DNA from 4 places in the Lysinibacillus sp. TE18511 genome. Region 3 is predicted to be linked to each of the others. Evidence: riboswitches for the same ligand, from Rfam matches in the RefSeq annotation. Region 3 holds a riboswitch; each other region holds the start of a gene.

What was found. A riboswitch is a leader RNA that binds a small molecule or an ion and turns the genes downstream of it on or off. The one in region 3 is predicted to bind cobalamin.
Region 1: it holds a riboswitch for cobalamin, as region 3 does, so the genes downstream of both, ACVWXS_RS18590 (FecCD family ABC transporter permease) here and ACVWXS_RS01910 (hypothetical protein) in region 3, are expected to answer to the same signal.
Region 2: it holds a riboswitch for cobalamin, as region 3 does, so the genes downstream of both, ACVWXS_RS20355 (ABC transporter substrate-binding protein) here and ACVWXS_RS01910 (hypothetical protein) in region 3, are expected to answer to the same signal.
Region 4: it holds a riboswitch for cobalamin, as region 3 does, so the genes downstream of both, cobT (nicotinate-nucleotide--dimethylbenzimidazole phosphoribosyltransferase) here and ACVWXS_RS01910 (hypothetical protein) in region 3, are expected to answer to the same signal.

Annotation. Positions count from the first base shown of each region.
Region 1 is NZ_JBSSFD010000030.1:30,595-34,812, reverse strand. Features, by position in the region: gene ACVWXS_RS18600 (YdhK family protein) at 29-613, opposite strand; gene ACVWXS_RS18595 (biotin transporter BioY) at 740-1,336, opposite strand; cobalamin riboswitch at 1,509-1,699, shown strand; gene ACVWXS_RS18590 (FecCD family ABC transporter permease) at 1,854-2,900, shown strand; gene ACVWXS_RS18585 (ABC transporter ATP-binding protein) at 2,906-3,700, shown strand; gene ACVWXS_RS18580 (hypothetical protein) at 3,764-3,919, shown strand; gene ACVWXS_RS18575 (monooxygenase) at 4,030-4,218, opposite strand, start outside.
Region 2 is NZ_JBSSFD010000037.1:12,611-16,828, reverse strand. Features, by position in the region: gene ACVWXS_RS20365 (S9 family peptidase) at 1-489, opposite strand, end outside; gene ACVWXS_RS20360 (precorrin-3B methylase) at 870-1,532, opposite strand; gene ACVWXS_RS20355 (ABC transporter substrate-binding protein) at 1,586-2,581, opposite strand; cobalamin riboswitch at 2,953-3,137, opposite strand; gene ACVWXS_RS20350 (GTP-binding protein) at 3,463-4,218, shown strand, end outside.
Region 3 is NZ_JBSSFD010000002.1:104,352-108,569, reverse strand. Features, by position in the region: gene ytvI (sporulation integral membrane protein YtvI) at 1-37, opposite strand, end outside; gene ACVWXS_RS01920 (hypothetical protein) at 129-677, shown strand; gene ACVWXS_RS01915 (glutathione peroxidase) at 873-1,418, shown strand; cobalamin riboswitch at 1,695-1,887, shown strand; gene ACVWXS_RS01910 (hypothetical protein) at 2,054-2,596, shown strand; gene ACVWXS_RS01905 (ABC transporter substrate-binding protein) at 2,598-3,563, shown strand; gene ACVWXS_RS01900 (tyrosine-protein phosphatase) at 3,814-4,218, shown strand, end outside.
Region 4 is NZ_JBSSFD010000001.1:216,604-220,821, forward strand. Features, by position in the region: gene ACVWXS_RS01045 (rhodanese-like domain-containing protein) at 1-37, shown strand, start outside; gene ACVWXS_RS01050 (hypothetical protein) at 265-417, opposite strand; gene ACVWXS_RS01055 (YheC/YheD family protein) at 719-1,483, shown strand; gene ACVWXS_RS01060 (hypothetical protein) at 1,662-1,877, shown strand; cobalamin riboswitch at 1,887-2,062, shown strand; gene cobT (nicotinate-nucleotide--dimethylbenzimidazole phosphoribosyltransferase) at 2,177-3,232, shown strand; gene ACVWXS_RS01070 (trimeric intracellular cation channel family protein) at 3,588-4,193, opposite strand.

The DNA of each region.
Region 1 (4,218 bases), on a different contig from region 3:
TGCTTCGGGCTCTCCAGCGTATTAGTTCTTATTTTGCTTCTAGCTCTTCTTCCGTAACCCATTTATGATTTTTTACGGCCTCGCCATTTGTTGTAGACGTATAATCAATCATATAAACTGTCGTTTGTATTGCCTCATCGATATGGACAGTCGCATTTTCCATGCCTTTCATATGAGATGCATCGGTTTTGACTACCGTACCCGGAGCTAATGGAGCCTCACCTTGATTTATCAATTCCTCATGAATAACCCACTTATGATTTTCTACGCGATTTTCACCTGTAGTTGGCTCATAGGAGATAATGTATGCTGTCGTATCATAAGCGCCAACAATCGTTGCTTCTGCGCCTTTCATACCTGCCATGTGTCCATCCGTGATAATGGCGGTGCTTCCAACTGGAAACTTTGGCTTTTCAGCATTTTTCAAAGTTGTTGGTACTGCGCCAGAGCTTGAATGGTTCATCGTGGAATGATCCATCTCTGTGCTATGTTCAGTTTCGATGTTATTTTTTGAATCGGCTTCTGACTTAGTTGTATCGGCAGAGCAAGCCGATAATGTTAGTAAAGCTACTGCTGCCATTAAGCCAATTGACCACTTTCTTTTGAATAACATATTATATTCCTCCTCACTATTTGCTCTTAATGTAGCAAATAAATGTGCAGAAATTGTGGACAGCAATCATATAGGAGTCCCAAAATAAAAAGCCCTCTTTAGCATCAAACTAAAGAAGGGCTTACGTTATTTAACAGGAAGTATTTTTACTATTTTTTGTAGACGGTATGCAAAAATACCGGCAAATATAGCTAAAATAATATCCTTTGGTAATGGAGGCATCATCCAAAGCCATGCCATCTTATAAGAAAAAGCTTCTGGAGCACTAGCCCATAACTTGTAGGCGAAGTACATCCAATTTGTCCCAAGTAAATAATTAATGGCTGTTGCAATTAAAGCAGCAATTACATAGCTTTTTTTCGTTCCACTGCGCTCTACAATACGCCCTGCAACATATGCAGCTAATATAAAAGTAACAATAAAACCGAATGTAGGACTTAAAATTTGTCCAAAGCCCCCACTGAAACGTGCAAATACAGGTGCGCCTGCTAAACCTATACACATATAAACAGTACAAGCGAGTGCACCTTTTCTACTGCCAAGAATAAGTCCTGCTAATATAGCAAAAAATGTTTGTAGCGTGATGGGTACGCCACCAACAACCATAAAAGGTACAAAGGAAGTAATATTAGCGCCAATCATCATCAATGTTGAAAATAGTCCAATATAAGCAATATCTACTGTTCTTAATTTGTGATGCGAGTGTTCCGCTACTGTTGTCATTATTTCACCCCTAATAAGTAATGTTGATAATAATAGTGTAAAAAAATAAAGTTTTTGTGTCAACCTAATATTTTATATAGGTTAACACAAAATATTTATCCTTCTTAATTTGATAAATAATTACTAGTAATAGACTAACTATTAAAATATATGATAGAATCGTCATAATTTTAAAATATCAGATGCAAATGGTGTGACATCTTGTAAATGTGTCACTTAAAAGGGAAGTCGGTGCAAATCCGACGCTGTCCCGCAACTGTAACGAGGAGTTCTATGATGATTTAGCCACTGTTCTAGAATGGGAAGGCAATCATAGGTACATTGATTCGAAGCCAGGAGACCTGCCAATTAGCGAAAATCTGTAATGCCCACGAGGATGAAAGCGATTACGGACAATAGTAGAAGGAAATCTTTCTGACTTTGTTTAATCTAGGGTATTTCTATGCGTATTTTGCATGGAATACCCTTTTTTTATCTTCATTAAGTCTATTATTAATGATTAGGAGTTAATAAACAGATGAATAAAAAAATTATGCTACTATCAATGACTCTTCTTTTAGTACTAATCATTTCAATGACAATTGCCATAATGGTTGGATCGGTTTCTGTTACGCCAATTCACGTATGGAAGGTTATCCTTTCCAAAATACCAATTGTACAAAACTCAATCGAGCAAGATTGGAGTCGTTCACAGGAAATTATTATTTGGCAAATACGAGTTCCGCGTGTATTGCTCGCTGCTATTGTTGGAGCAGGGTTGGCAATTGCAGGAGCAGCCATTCAGGCTCTTGTCCGTAATTCAATTGCCGAACCATATATTTTAGGGATTTCTTCTGGTGCAACGGTTGGGGCCACAGCTGTCATCATTTTAGGTGCTTTTTCATTTCTTGGCGTTTATGCTCTTTCCGTATCTGCATTTATAGGCTCTCTGACAGCAATGGCGTTAGTTTTCTTTTTAGCACGTGTTGGCGGTAGAGTTTCTGTCTTTAGACTTTTACTTTCAGGGATGGCGGTGTCGTTTATTTTATCTGCTATTTCAAATTTTATATTAATGACGTCGAAGCAAGAGGGCGGAATGAAGGCAGTCATGTATTGGATGCTAGGTAGCTTAGCTGGTGCGAAGTGGAGTAATCTTTTAATTCCTACAGTTATTTTTATCGTGGTATTTGCCTTGTTATGGCTCCACTATCGAAGCTTAAATTTATTACTTCTTGGGGAAGAAGCAGCGGTTACATTAGGGGTTAACTTACAACAATTTCGAATACAGCTTATCTTATTAGTATCGTTATTAACGGGTGTGCTTGTCGCAGTAAGTGGTTCAATCGGATTTGTTGGCTTAATCATTCCGCATATTGTACGGCTGATTGTAGGTTCAAACCATAAATATGTCATACCGATTAGTGCTTTGTTTGGGGCAATTTTCTTAGTTTGGGCAGATGCACTTGCTCGAATTATAATTGCCCCTGAAGAAATGCCAATTGGAATTATCACAGCTTTTTGTGGAGGGCCATTTTTCATTTGGCTACTACGTCGTAACAATTATTCTTTCGGTGAAGGGGATTAAAGCATATGACATTAGAGACGAAACAAGTATCTTTCTCCATTTCTGATGAACGCATATTACATGAAGTAAGTGTACAAATAAAGGAAAAACAATTTGTTGGGTTAATCGGTCCTAATGGTAGTGGGAAGTCAACGCTATTAAAGAATATGTATCGTTTATTAAAACCAGAAAGTGGAACAGTTTTATTAAATGAACAGGATATTTTAAAGCAATCGAGTAAAAGTATTGCGAAAAATTTAGCAGTAGTGAGTCAAGAAACGCCGGTCGTATTCGATTTTACCGTACATGATTTAGTCAGTATGGGGAGAACACCTCATAAAAAACTATTCGAGCTTGATCAGGAACGAGATTTCCAAATAGTGAAAAATGCACTAGATCAAACAGGAATTGCTCATTTAGAGAAACGTAGCTTTAGTTCTCTTTCGGGCGGAGAAAAAAAGCGTGTGATGGTTGCCCGTGCGCTCGCTCAGCAAGCACAGATGCTTATTTTAGATGAGCCAACGAATCATCTAGATATTCAGCATCAATTGCAGCTAATGGATCTAATTCAAACCCTACATTTAACAGTTGTTGCGGCAATACATGATTTAAACATTGCAGCTATGTATTGTGATCAAATTTATGTTTTACAGCAAGGGCGAATTGTCAATTTTGGAACACCAGAAGAAGTACTTACACCAACATTATTACAAGATGTTTTTGGTGTTTACGCTGATATTCAAACACATCCACTTACAGGGAAGCCTTATTTAACGTATGTCTCAGAGCAATTTACGAAGAAAGCTTTAAAAACTACATAAATAAAGTATGGCTCTTCGGCAAAACGAGGGGTGATTTCCGTTCCGACTGAGCACAGATGTTTTTTGTGCGTAAGCGAAGCGGCAGCAACAGATGTTTTTGTGCGAAAGCGAAGCGTCAGCAACAGATGTTTTTTGTGCGTAAGCGAAGCGGCAGCAACAGATGTTTTTGTGCGAAAGCGAAGCGTCAGCAACAGATGTTTTTTGTGCGAAAGCGAATAGTTTGGAACAGAAATCACCCTTATTTAAAGCGCCACAACATTCACAAAGATTTTCTTGCCCATTTTGTATTTCAACACTAAGGGGTGTGTCTGTAATAACAGATACGCCTATTATTTATGGATAGGACCATTGTTAATAGAAGATAAGGCTTCATTAACTTCAAAAATTTTACCCCGAATATTTGTTATCCCAAAGCTTGTTAATCGAGCAGAGTGCATGGCTAAATATTTTTTAGCACTTTCCTTCGTCTCGAATAAATAAACACCACCAGCTTCTTTAGCTACCGCATCCTCAGTCCA
Region 2 (4,218 bases), on a different contig from region 3:
ATCTGACTTATGTTTCATCTTTTCGATTTCAAGTGGTTTTAGTTCTTTGTCTTCTTTCTTATCAGGTTCAGCTTTATCATCAATGCTTTCATTTTTACCAAGCTTTACAGAGAAGGCTAATTTCTTGCCACACGGCGACCAAATAGGTGATGTCGCACCGTTTTTACAATGAGTAATTTGCTTCGCCTCTCCGCCCGTTTTAGAAAGCACAAAAATTTGTGGCTTGCCATTTCTCGTTGACACAAACGCGATTTTACTGCCATCTGGAGACCAAATAGGTGAATTTGTTTTATCTTCACCAAATGTCCATTGTTGAGGAATTTTTTCATCCAAGTTTATGTAATATAAATTAGACACATAGTCTTTTTTCTTGTCGTTGATATGAGTCTCCACATATACAACCTCTGTTCCATCAGGTGATACTTGTGGATCTGCCACTGATTTTAATTGATATAGATCTTCCGGTTTAATCCCTTGTTTGGATGTCATATTTTCCCGCCCCTTTTTGTTAATTGCATTACATAGTACAATATTTCGACGCCCTAAGTATTATTCCTGCTTATAAACAGAAAATTTTTAAATTTGGCCGCGTTATTACTTATATGAGATGTTTAAAAACATACACTGAAAAAAAAGTAGCTGCTTCGCAATAATTACAAAGAGCTACAGATATAATTTATTTCAAAATAAGAAATTTTTACCTAAACGGTCTCCTATTACTAAGACGTGAGAAATAGCTTCACGAGGAGATTAACATATTGGTGCTGGATTATTGTCAAAAATACCATGAAAGTTGGCTCGAATATTCCAATAGAAGTAACAAAAGGATGGTCCAAAACTCAAAAAAGTGTGTTTTAACATCACTTTTTTTACATTTTCCAATAATCAGCAGAATTTGTTCTACGATAAAATTTATAAAAAGGTTCATTCGGACGAGCATGCTCATTATAGAGTCGAATGATTTCATGAAGAAAACTTTCAATACGGTCAACTGCCACCCTTTTAGCAAATAGCGTCCCAGCTTGTGCTTTTGCCCCCATTGGCACCGCCCCTAAATAGACATCAAAGCTATCTTTTTGATAAACAAGGCCAATATCATCATATACTGGATTGTAGCAGGCAGAGGCACAGCCATTTACGTTTAAACGTAATCTTGTAGGGACCGCTATTCCTTCTAATGAATGATATAGCTGTTGAGTAATCGGTGCTGCCTCCATCTTATCACCATCACAGAAATCACAGGCCTTCATCGCAACAATTGGTCCTTTCTTTGTTGTTACATACAGACCAGCGTCTTGTAGCTCCTTAGTTGTATCTGCTACATCTACTGTCGGAATAGATACTAATATACTGTAAGAGGCGGAGTATTTGATTGCACCAGTTTCCCCTACAACCTTTGCAATTGTTTGAAATTGTGCAGGGGTATAATGCTTATTAATAATACCTGGGCTAACTGCAAGACATGTAAACTCTCCATTATGATTTAGCTTTTCAAATGTTTTGTCCGGTATATTTTTACAAAATGCATTCATTTATAACTCTCCTTATAAAAAAGAACTAGCAAGTCGCTAGCTCCTTATTTTGTCTAAAAGTTTTCAGGATAGAAGCCTTTTGCTAAAATTTGAATAGCTTCTGCAGCACGAACCCCTTCAGATGCAGCAGAAAGTGGTAAGATCACAAAGCGTTCATTTTTAACGGCTTCTATTTCTTTTAAGGCAGGATCATTTTTTAAGAAATTAATTTTTTGTTCCGCCGTTGTTTCTCCATAATCAACAACAACAACGACTTCTGGATTACGCTCTATTGCATCTTCTTTTGATACCGTAGTCCATCCTGATTCCACATCGCCAAAAATATTTTTACCACCAGCAATCGTCACAAGCTCATTCATAAAGTTTTGTCCAGCAGTAAGGACATCTTTATCACCACTATCAAACACTAATACACGCAGTTCTTCCCCATTTTGTGGTAATTTTGTACGTACAGCCTCTACATCTTTGGTCATTTGTGCAATTAAAGCATCTCCACGATCTTCAACACGGAATATTTTTGCGATATTTCGGATATCTGTGAAAATATCTTCTAAAGTTGGTTTCGTCATACTTGAGGCTGTATGTAAATAAGTGTGAATCCCTAATGCCTCAAGCTCTTCCTGTGTACCAACACCTTTCTCTCCAAAGGCGCTTTTCCAACCTCCGTATAAAAAGTCTGCTTCTGCATCAATAACCTGTTCCTTTGAAGGATACTGTTTAGCTAACACAGGCACTTTATCGTAGGCAGCTTGTAAGGGCTCGTAAATATTGTCATCTAAATAGGCGGTACCTACCATTGAATCTTCTAAGCCTAACGCTAACATAATTTCTGTTACATGTTGATTTAAGCTAATCGCTTTTTTTGGTGCTTCCTTATATACTTGTGTTGTTCCATTATTTTCAATCGTTATCTCTGTCTTTTCAGCTTGTGAAGGCTCTACCTTCTCCCCTTGTGCAGCCGATTCTGGTTTGTCCTTTGCATTACACGCGCTAAGTATAGCGATCAATGCTATCGCAAAGACAAGCCACAATCTTTTCCATTTCTTCATGTCCTCGTCTCCTTTGATGTTAAATATATAGAAAGAAATCGCTTGACTTCCTCGCTACTGAATGATCAATTATACCTCGGCATAATTGCGTCCGGATTCGGCTTTGTGCTTAGGCCTGCACGAGGGCCAACACGATGTCGGTCATTTCGGTAATGCCACAGGACGTGGCGTTTTTACCGATGCAGGTCAGTTAGCCGTTATCGCATGGATGTGATGGTTTTAGGCTAACATCCCCTAAGAACTCCTTACCGAATCCACATTCGCTGAACATAAGGTAAAAAGGGCATAAAAAAAACCCCTTGTTTCCAAGAGGTTCGCATAGTGAAAGATGGGTTTTACAACCTATTCACTAGCCCCATCCTCGTGGTTTAAGCAAAGATTACATATTGGCAGGTATCCTGGCTTAGGTTCATCATCTATACCCCTTCCCATAGCATGGCTACAGTGGCATCTTGTATAGACTCCCCATTTACAGTTGCGGGACAGCATCGGATTCGCACCGATTTCCCTTTTAAGCAAATGACAAATCATTTGCACCAACACATCTATTATTTTGTTATGAATGTTATTGCTAGACTAGCAGAAGAAATTTATGTTCGCAATCTCTCGAAAAAATCAAAAAATAATTGTTATGAATATAGTAGCACTATTTCGACATAAACACTAACTATTTTACATGAAATATTTTTATCCCACATAACTAGCAGTTAGCCAAGAAGTTTAGCGGGAGATTAACAGCCCGGAAATGCCCGATTGCTTTGGGGCAACAGGGTGTTTCTCTATCCAGTTGAGGTGACGAAACCCCCACTGATTAGTAGTCTTTACTTTATTTTATTTCTGTTACAATGATAATGGACGAAAAATAGAAACGAGGATTTTTTATGCATAAAACAATTGGTGTACTCGCTCACGTTGATGCAGGAAAAACAACATTTTCTGAGCAGTTACTATTCCATACAAACAGTATTCAAGCCCGTGGTCGAGTTGATCATCGAGATACATTTCTAGATAATCACGAACTAGAGCGTCAGCGAGGCATTACTATTTTTGCGGAACAAGGTCGCATGACGATTGGAAACGATACATATACGTTAATCGATACACCTGGGCACGTCGATTTTTCGCCAGAAATGGAACGTGCTATTCGTGTTATGGATTATGCCATCATTGTTATTAGTGCGGTCGAAGGAGTACAAGGTCATACTGAAACCGTGTGGCAACTTTTACGCAAGTATCATGTCCCTACCTTCTTCTTTATCAACAAAATAGATCGTGAAGGTGCAGATATCGAAGCCGTTATGACACAGCTTCAAAAAGATTGCTCTAAGGATGTACTATTAGTAGATGAACCGCTCCGTACTGAATATGTTTCCAATCACATGATGGAGTGGCTTGCTGAGCGTGATGAGCAGCTTCTCGATGCTTTTCTTAACGAGACGTTGGATAGCGTTAACTGCCTTACTCATATACAAGCGATGATTAAACAGGAAAAGGCCTTTTTATGTTTTTCTGGCTCTGCTTTAAAAGATACTGGGATAAAAGAATTCATTTCACAGCTCCCTCTACTTACTGAGACACATTTTAACAACAATGTAACGTTCCAAGGAGAGGTGTTTAAAATTCGTCACGATGGACAT
Region 3 (4,218 bases):
TTCTAAAAATCAGTTTCCTAGAATTAATTTTATTCATAAACTCACCTTCTTTGCGCAAAGTAAGTTTAGTGTACCATAAAACATAAAAATATTATTACGGTCTGAAACAATAAAGGTAGGGATGAATCATGGAAAAAGGGATTATGCAACTTTTTAGTAATTTAACAGAACGTGACCGCGATATTCAATATGAATCTTTCGAAGAATTGATGAAAATAATGCAGGAACCAGTTGATTGGACATATGCAGTTTGGGAACAACTTATTCAGGCTCTTACATACAAAAATGGGCATGTTCGTGCAAGCGCGGCACAATTTTTATGCGCATTGGCAGCAAAAAGTGATCCAGAAGAGAGAGTATTAGAGGATTTCTTAAAGATTTGGGCAGTGACGTATGATGAAAAAACAGAAACGGCGAGACTTACTTTGCAGGCAATTTGGAAAATAGGTTTAGCGGGGCAGGTACAAAGAGATTTAGTCGTTTCATATTTGGCAAAAAGATTTCAAACATGCTTAGACGAAAAGCAACCGGCATTAATGCGCTATGATATTATTGTATCTTTTAAAAAGCTATTTGATGAAACGAAAGACCCGAAGCTATTAAAAATTGCGGAGCGTTTAATTGCGGAAGAAAAAGATGTTAAATACAAAAAGAAATATATGAAAGCCATCCATTAAAGACGTGGAATGGCTATTTTTTTTGTGAAAATTCTTTCGTTAATAGAGAAATAGTTTATAATATATCAGGCGTGCTGAGTAGGAAAATATAGGTTTATTATTGACCGATAATAGGATTTTTTGTGCTAACGTATGCCTATTTTTAAGGCCCATCACCACACCTGACAAATAGGAAAAAATAAAAGGAGTTAAACAATGAGCATTTATAATTATTTAGTCAAGAAGCCAAACGGTGAGATATTATCAATGGAAACTTATCGAGGAAAAACGCTGTTAATCGTTAATACAGCAAACAAGTGCCGTTTTACATATCAATTTGAAGACTTACAAAAAATGTATGATAAATATGGGAAGGATAATTTTGTCGTTTTAGGTTTTCCTTGTGATCAATTCGATAATCAAAATCCTGAGGATGGCGAACAAACTACTCACCTTTGTAAAATCAACTATGGTGTAACATTCCCAATTTTTGAACTGGTGCAGGTAAATGGAGATACGACACACCCATTATTCAATTATTTAAAGCACGAGATAGATTATCGCGAATTTGGCAAGGCAAGTATGCAGGAAAAAATGTTAGCGGAAGCAATTATCCAAATTGCGCCTAGTTTTTTAGACGGTCGTAATATTCGCTGGAACTTTACGAAATTTTTAATAGATACAAATGGTAAGACAGTTGCCCGCTTTGAACCTACAGATTCACAGCTAGATGTTGAGCAAGCTATTGAAAAAATTTTATAAAACTTTGAATCAATACTAGAATCTGTTCTTGATTAAAGAAGTATGCTGATGATAGCACCTAGTGTGGAGGGAGGATACGTTTGCAGAGAGCGTTCCCTCGCAGAATGTGCAGTCAAGTTGAAGAGCCATAACTATAAATCTCTTGAATATAGATTAGAGAATCATTTTGTATAGCTATGTAGAAATAGGCTTACTATTGTTCGTATTCATGTGTTTTCCGTTCATTTCAAAGCTATTTTTTCCTATCAATATGTGTTAAACTGCTTTACAAGTGAATTATTCTTGCAAAATAAAGGTGTTAACAAGCATAATTGGGAATTCGGTGAAAGACCGAAGCTGTTTCCGCAACTGTAAGTACAGGAATCATAAAAGATATACCACTGTCGGAATATCGGATGGGAAAGTTTTTATGACTCATGACATGATTGGATGTACAAGCCAGGAGACCGACCTTTATTTGAACGTATAGATACTCTTCGGAAGCTAGGAGGATATGCGGCAAATACATAGGCTTTGTCGTGTCTATGCGACACTATTTATGCTATTTTCGTCGTCCCTTAGGAGTAGGGTCGACGTTTTTTTATGTATACTCACTTTTAGTAAGAATTTTTCACGAAGGAAAGCGGGGACTAGATTTGAAAAAAGATGCACGTTATTCTTGCTATCCATTTATGCGTGAAAAGGCATCAACAGTAGATTTTGAAATTCGAACAGATAGTCTTACAACACATATGGGTGTCGCTTTAGTAGCAGTAAATAAAGAGACAGTAAGGGTAGTGGCAGATGATTTATTAGCTATTTTGCCAATGGCTTACCATGTAAATGGCTCCGTCCGAGGGAAATTAGCAGTAACTGAAGATGATTTAGCGTGGCTTAGTGTTCGTTATGATTTTTATGTTAGTCATGTGAAAGATGAGATTCAGAATTTTGTATTACCGCAAGGAACAGAGGCTGCTGCTGCATTACATGTATGTCGTAGTGAGGCGAAAAAATCATACCGTATTCTACACAAAGTTTCTGAGGAACGGGAAGTACCAGCTATTCTATTTGATTATTTAGGATTACTAGCCAATATATTTTTTGTTATGGCTGTCTATATGAATCAGCGCGCTGGTATTGCTGAAATACCGTTTATTAGTAAGTCATACCCAATGAAAAAGAAAAAGGAGAATCAATGAAATGAAGAAATTGTTTAATCTACAATGGCTTTCTGTATTAATGTTAGCACTCGTATTAGTAGGCTGCGGCACAAAAGAGGATGCTAACAAAGACACTGTTTCTAAGGACGAGCAACAAACTGAGAGCACAAGCTATAAAGTTACGGATGATCGTGGTGTAGAAGTAGCGTTTGATGCAGTACCGAAAACTATTGTTTCATTACAACCAAGTAATACAGAAATTTTATTTGCTCTAGGCGTTGGCGATAAAATCGTTGGTGCAACTGAGTATGATACGTATCCAGAAGAAGCACAAAAAATTGAGCGCGTTTCTGATTCTACAAAATTCAATAGTGAGCGTATTTTAGCGTTAAAGCCAGATGTCGTTATTGCCTATATAACTGGTGGTGATGATGATGAAAACTTAAATGCGCTAAAAACTCTTGAAGATGTAGGAATTAAAGTTTTTGCCATCAAATCGGCTGCTTCATTTGATGATGTTTACGGGGATATCCAACAAATTGCATCTGTCATGGGGATTGAAGATAAAGGCGAAAAGTTAAATGAAGATATTAAAGCTAAAATTGCGGAAGTCCAGGCAAAAGTCAAAGATGTAAAAGAACCAAAAAATATTTACTTAGAAATTGGTCCAAAGCCAGACATCTATACAGCTGGTTCTGGTACATTCCAACAAGAGATTTTAAATGCTGCAAATGTGAAAAATGTATTTGCTGACGTTCAAAGCTGGGCAAAGGTATCTGAGGAAGATGTCATCGCGAAAAATCCAGAAGTCATTTTAACAACAGTAGGCTATGTAGAAAACTCAGTGGGAGAAATTCTTGCACGTGATGGATGGAATTCAATCACAGCCATTCAAAACAAAGCGGTTTATTATATAGATACTGATATTTCAAACCGTCCAGGTCCACGTATTGGTGAAGCTGTTGAGCTAGTAGCAAAAGCAGCATATCCTGAGTTATTTAAATAAACTATATTGAAAAGTATTTTAGAGCTGTCCTTTATCAAGGGCAGCTTTTTTGATGTTGGGTGAATCTAATGATAGTTGCTCGGTTGGGGAGGTAAAGTGCTCAGGTGGATGAAGAAGTGCTCGGATATTACCTTACATCACTCAGCTTGAGACTAGCTGATGACATTTCCTAGTGCGAAAATTGGTATTATAGCGAATTGTTATATAGAATATAAATAAGAATGTTTATTAACAGAGGGAGGTGCAGTGAATGAAACAGTTTGATATGAAGATTATTCCGTTTGAGGCTGTTCATAATTTTCGTGATATGGGTGGATATAAGACGAGAGATGGGCGTTCTGTAAAGAATGGCTTGTTTTATCGTTCAGCCGCGCTTGGCAAAATGACGAAAGCAGATAAGGAGCTTTTTGGAACGCTAGGTGTGAAAACAATTTTTGATTATCGCGACAACCATGAGGCACAAAATAACCCTAATCCGATTTTCCCGCAAGCTAAATATATTCAAATTCCAGCAAAGGGCAATCATGCTTTTGAGATGCCTACAAACGCTGGAAGAAATGATTTTTACAAGGTTGTAAATCCAGAGATGTTCCGAGAATTTTATGCACAAATGCCTTTTAATAATGCTTCGTTTAAGGAGTTAATGGTAACGATT
Region 4 (4,218 bases), on a different contig from region 3:
CATGCTTGCATATGATGGAGAGTTAGAATTTAAATAATGACATACATTAAAGAGAAAGAGCCTATTAATTTGCTCTTTCTTTTTTCTTGTTCTTATTTTTTTTAGTGAGTTCATGATGAGGCTAAAATTTTTTTCGAAATTATTGTAGAGATTATCCTTTTTTTGCTCACGAATCTTTAGGTTATAAACTGGCAAAGTTTAAACCGGCATATCTAATACCTACGTCCATGATGCTTCGTTATTATCTCTTACACCTAATGATCCTTATATCGATAGACCACTCGCCCAAATCCCATTTAAACCAACTTCCTCTACAACTTTTGCGGAAAGACCGTTATGGGTATCCATTAAAAATTCAAGTGTGTCTGAATATATTTTTTTATTAAAAAATTTCGTTGTTTTTCTGATATCTTCCATCTTCTAACTCGACATTATCATATGACTAAAAGTAAATATTAGCAGGGCAGGTATATTAGAAACTAATGATGTTGAAATCAAAAAATGGATGTATTGAGAACAATCATAATGCTACTTTTCTAGTGTAGTAAATTTAATTATGGGACTCAAAAAGAAAAATATGAGATATCGCGTTACCAAGTCTCACCCACCTATGCAAGATAAATCTATTTACATACAATACAGTAACCTCCATAAGTGGAGAGGACTACACTATCAATACAAAAGAAATAAAAATATCTAACTAAATGAGGTGAGTTTATTGAAAAACGGACTTGGTAAATGGGAACAATGCTTACTTTTAAAACAAAATCCTTTAACAACTAACTGCATGCCAGAATCAACACTGTACAGTCTAGAAAACCTAATCTATTTATTAAATAAGTATGAGTATATTTATGTGAAACATAATACCACTGGACAAGGAAGAGCAATGTATAAAGTCTACAAAAGAAAAGATGGACACTATTGTTTTAACGGATTTACCATGCAAGGTGAAGAAATAAGTAAATGTGTAGCAGCAATTGAGGATTTCCACCAAGTTCTACATCCATATGAGAAACACGGTAGATTAAGCGGAATTTATATTATACAAGAGGGGGTCAAAAGTCTAACCCCTGATGGGAATTCAATATCTATTCGTGTTCATGTTCAAAATCTAAAGGGAAAATGGGTAATTGGTGGGATTTACGGAAGGGTGGCAACTGAGGATCATGGGATTGTCAATTCAAATCGGGGTTCTAAAGCAATATCGATTGAGGAATTATTATCAGGTTATTTGATGATGGATAATACAAAGAAAGATCAAACAATAGATTCTCTAAAAGAGGATTCAATTTTAGCAGCTGAAGTAATAGCATCCCACTTTCCTTGTAGAGAATATGGCATTGATTTTGGAATAAATCTTGAAGGAAAACCTATATTATTTGAAGTAAATACAACGCCAAGCATACGTAGTTTTGCCAAAGTTGATAGGGCGATCTGGAAGAATATTGTTGAGATTAGGAAAATGCAAAATGAAGGCTAAGTTTGAAATGTAGTTATTTTTCATGTTAGTCATCAGCATATTTTTATTCAATAGACATACATCAAAAAAATACTTTCCCTACTATTTTATAGGAAAGAAGAAACTTAATTGCATCCGTTACTTGTGAACGATTAGGAATTTACCTAGAAAAAATGGATTATGGTTGAGTAGGCGCGTTATGAATCAATTTGCTATTAGAGAAGATTCAGCATGGGCTCAAATTGCCAGCCCTCAGGAACCTGAATTCGCGTACGTTAGATTTATTTGGTTATTCGAAGTGTTAAAAGATTCCTTTGCTGGCATTCACTCTTTTGGAGCGAATGCCAGCAAAGGAATCCTTGGAACAATTTTTCATTTAATCAAATATATTGACACAAAAAACACTTTATCGTAAATTTGAAATAATTGCATAAATGCATTAGGTGCCCATTGCGGGAGAATAGGGAATAAAGTGAAATGCTTTAGCGGTCCCACCACTGTAAAAGAGAGTTTCATAGAGAATGCCACTAGCATAGTCTGGGAAGGTTCTATGAAATGTTGAAATTGAGCCAGGAGACCTGCCTAACTGCTTCGTATTATATAGACGATGGAAAAGTCTGTAGTTTATTTGTGATGAAATAAACTACAGGCTTTTTATTTTTTCTCTAAATCATTCTTCGAGTAACAAGGGCAAAAAAGAAAGGGGAAATTTTCATGCAATTATTACAACAAACGATTCAAAACATTCAAAGTGCTGACCACAAAATGATGGAGGAAGCAAGGGAACGCATAGATGCACTTTGCAAGCCTCCTAGTAGCTTAGGTAAACTTGAGACTCTTGCTGTGCAACTATCAGGAATTACAGGAGAACTATTTCCTGCGATTGATCACAAAGCCATTATTGTCTGTGCCGCAGATCATGGTGTTTGTGATGAAGGGGTGACATCAAATCCACAAAATGTAACGGTCTTTCAAACATTAAATTTTCCCAGAGGAGGGACCGGTGTTTGTGCTATCGCAAAAATCACAGATGCAAAAATTGTCACAGTAGATGTTGGCGTAAAAGAAGATATTCCGCATGATGCTGGTGTTATCCTAAAAAAAATTAAATATGGAACGGACAATATGGCAAAAGGTCCTGCTATGTCAAGGGAAGAAGCCATTCATTCTATTGAAGTAGGAATTGAAGTAGCTACGGAAGAAATAAACAAAGGGATAAATGTACTCGGGACAGGTGAAATGGGTATTGGTAATACAACGCCGAGTGCTGCAATATTATCGGTTCTTCGTGATTGTCATCCAAATGAAGTGACGGGCTTCGGTGCAGGAGTTGGGCCAGGGGGGATAGCACATAAAGTAGAGGTCATTCACAATGCTATTACATTAAATAAACCAAATCGTGATGATGCTATTGACATTCTTGCAAAAGTTGGTGGTTTAGAAATAGGTGCTATGGCTGGAGTTGTACTCGCTGCAGCTGCAAATCGCAAGCCTGTTGTGATTGATGGCTTTATTTCTACCATTGCTGCACTTATTGCATACGAACTCGAACCAAAAGTAACAGACTATATCATTCCTTCTCATGCTTCTGAAGAACCAGGTGCTAAAATTGCTGCGGAATTGCTCGGAGTTGAACCGATGCTACATATGAATATGCGATTGGGCGAAGGTTCTGGCGCAGCTTTAGCCTTTCCTATTTTGGACGCAGCATGTTCCATGATGAAAAACATGACAACATTAGAGGAAGCTATGCTGCTGTTAGAAAAGTAATTAAATATTGTGAGATTCTAAAAACAAGTTCTTATGAAAGTAGTTACTCAGCAAGTACAAAGTTTACTTAGGGTAACATACTATTTCTATTAGGATATATTGTTTCTAGGCGCTGCTACACATAAACAAAAGTTATAGTTAAAGGATTTAAAATCTGCTATTGATAAAAAATAAGAGGCTGGGACAAAAAGAAAAAATGTTAGACCGATTGCAATTGGTCTAACATTTTTTTGATTTAGGAAGGAACACTCTACTCATTGAAGCGGAAAAGTTATTATCTGCTTTCGTTATTTTTCAAAATAATCGAGTTCTGTCCCAGCCTCTTGTTGTTATACGGTGATGTAAGGAAACTTAGCTATGCCCGCTGTAACTTCCGCAACGGTAAACGCCATTTCTTCATATATGAAAGAACTCTTAGTGCTGTAATTACACCAAATAATACATATAAATAGATATCCCCTGAAATTAATTCAAGCCCGATGATAAGTCCAGCTAGTGCTGCCCACACACCATAGACTTCATCACGGAGAATTAATGGTTGTCGTCTAGCTAATAAATCTCGAACAATTCCACCGCCTGACCCTGTCAAGACAGCAGCTACAATAACCGCACTAATGGGCATGTCGAGCTTCACAGCATAGAGAGCACCCTGAATTGCAAATGCCGATAAACCAATAGCATCAGTGAAATTGCCCCAGCGATGCCAATGTTGGATGAGTCGATGTGGAAATAAGAAAAAAATTGTAATGGCTGCAATGGCAATTTGGAACATCATATCCTGTCCCCACAGTGTTGTTACAGGCAAACCTATGAGCAAATTTCGTATAGCTCCTCCGCCAAAAGCGGTTACAATCCCGAGTATATATACACCGAATAAATCGTATTCTTCCTCCATTGCAATGATTGCCCCGGAAATAGCGAAGGCAATTGTTCCAATAATACTAAAAACCTCCCAAGCCAAACCTTTCACTCCCTATATGAATAAA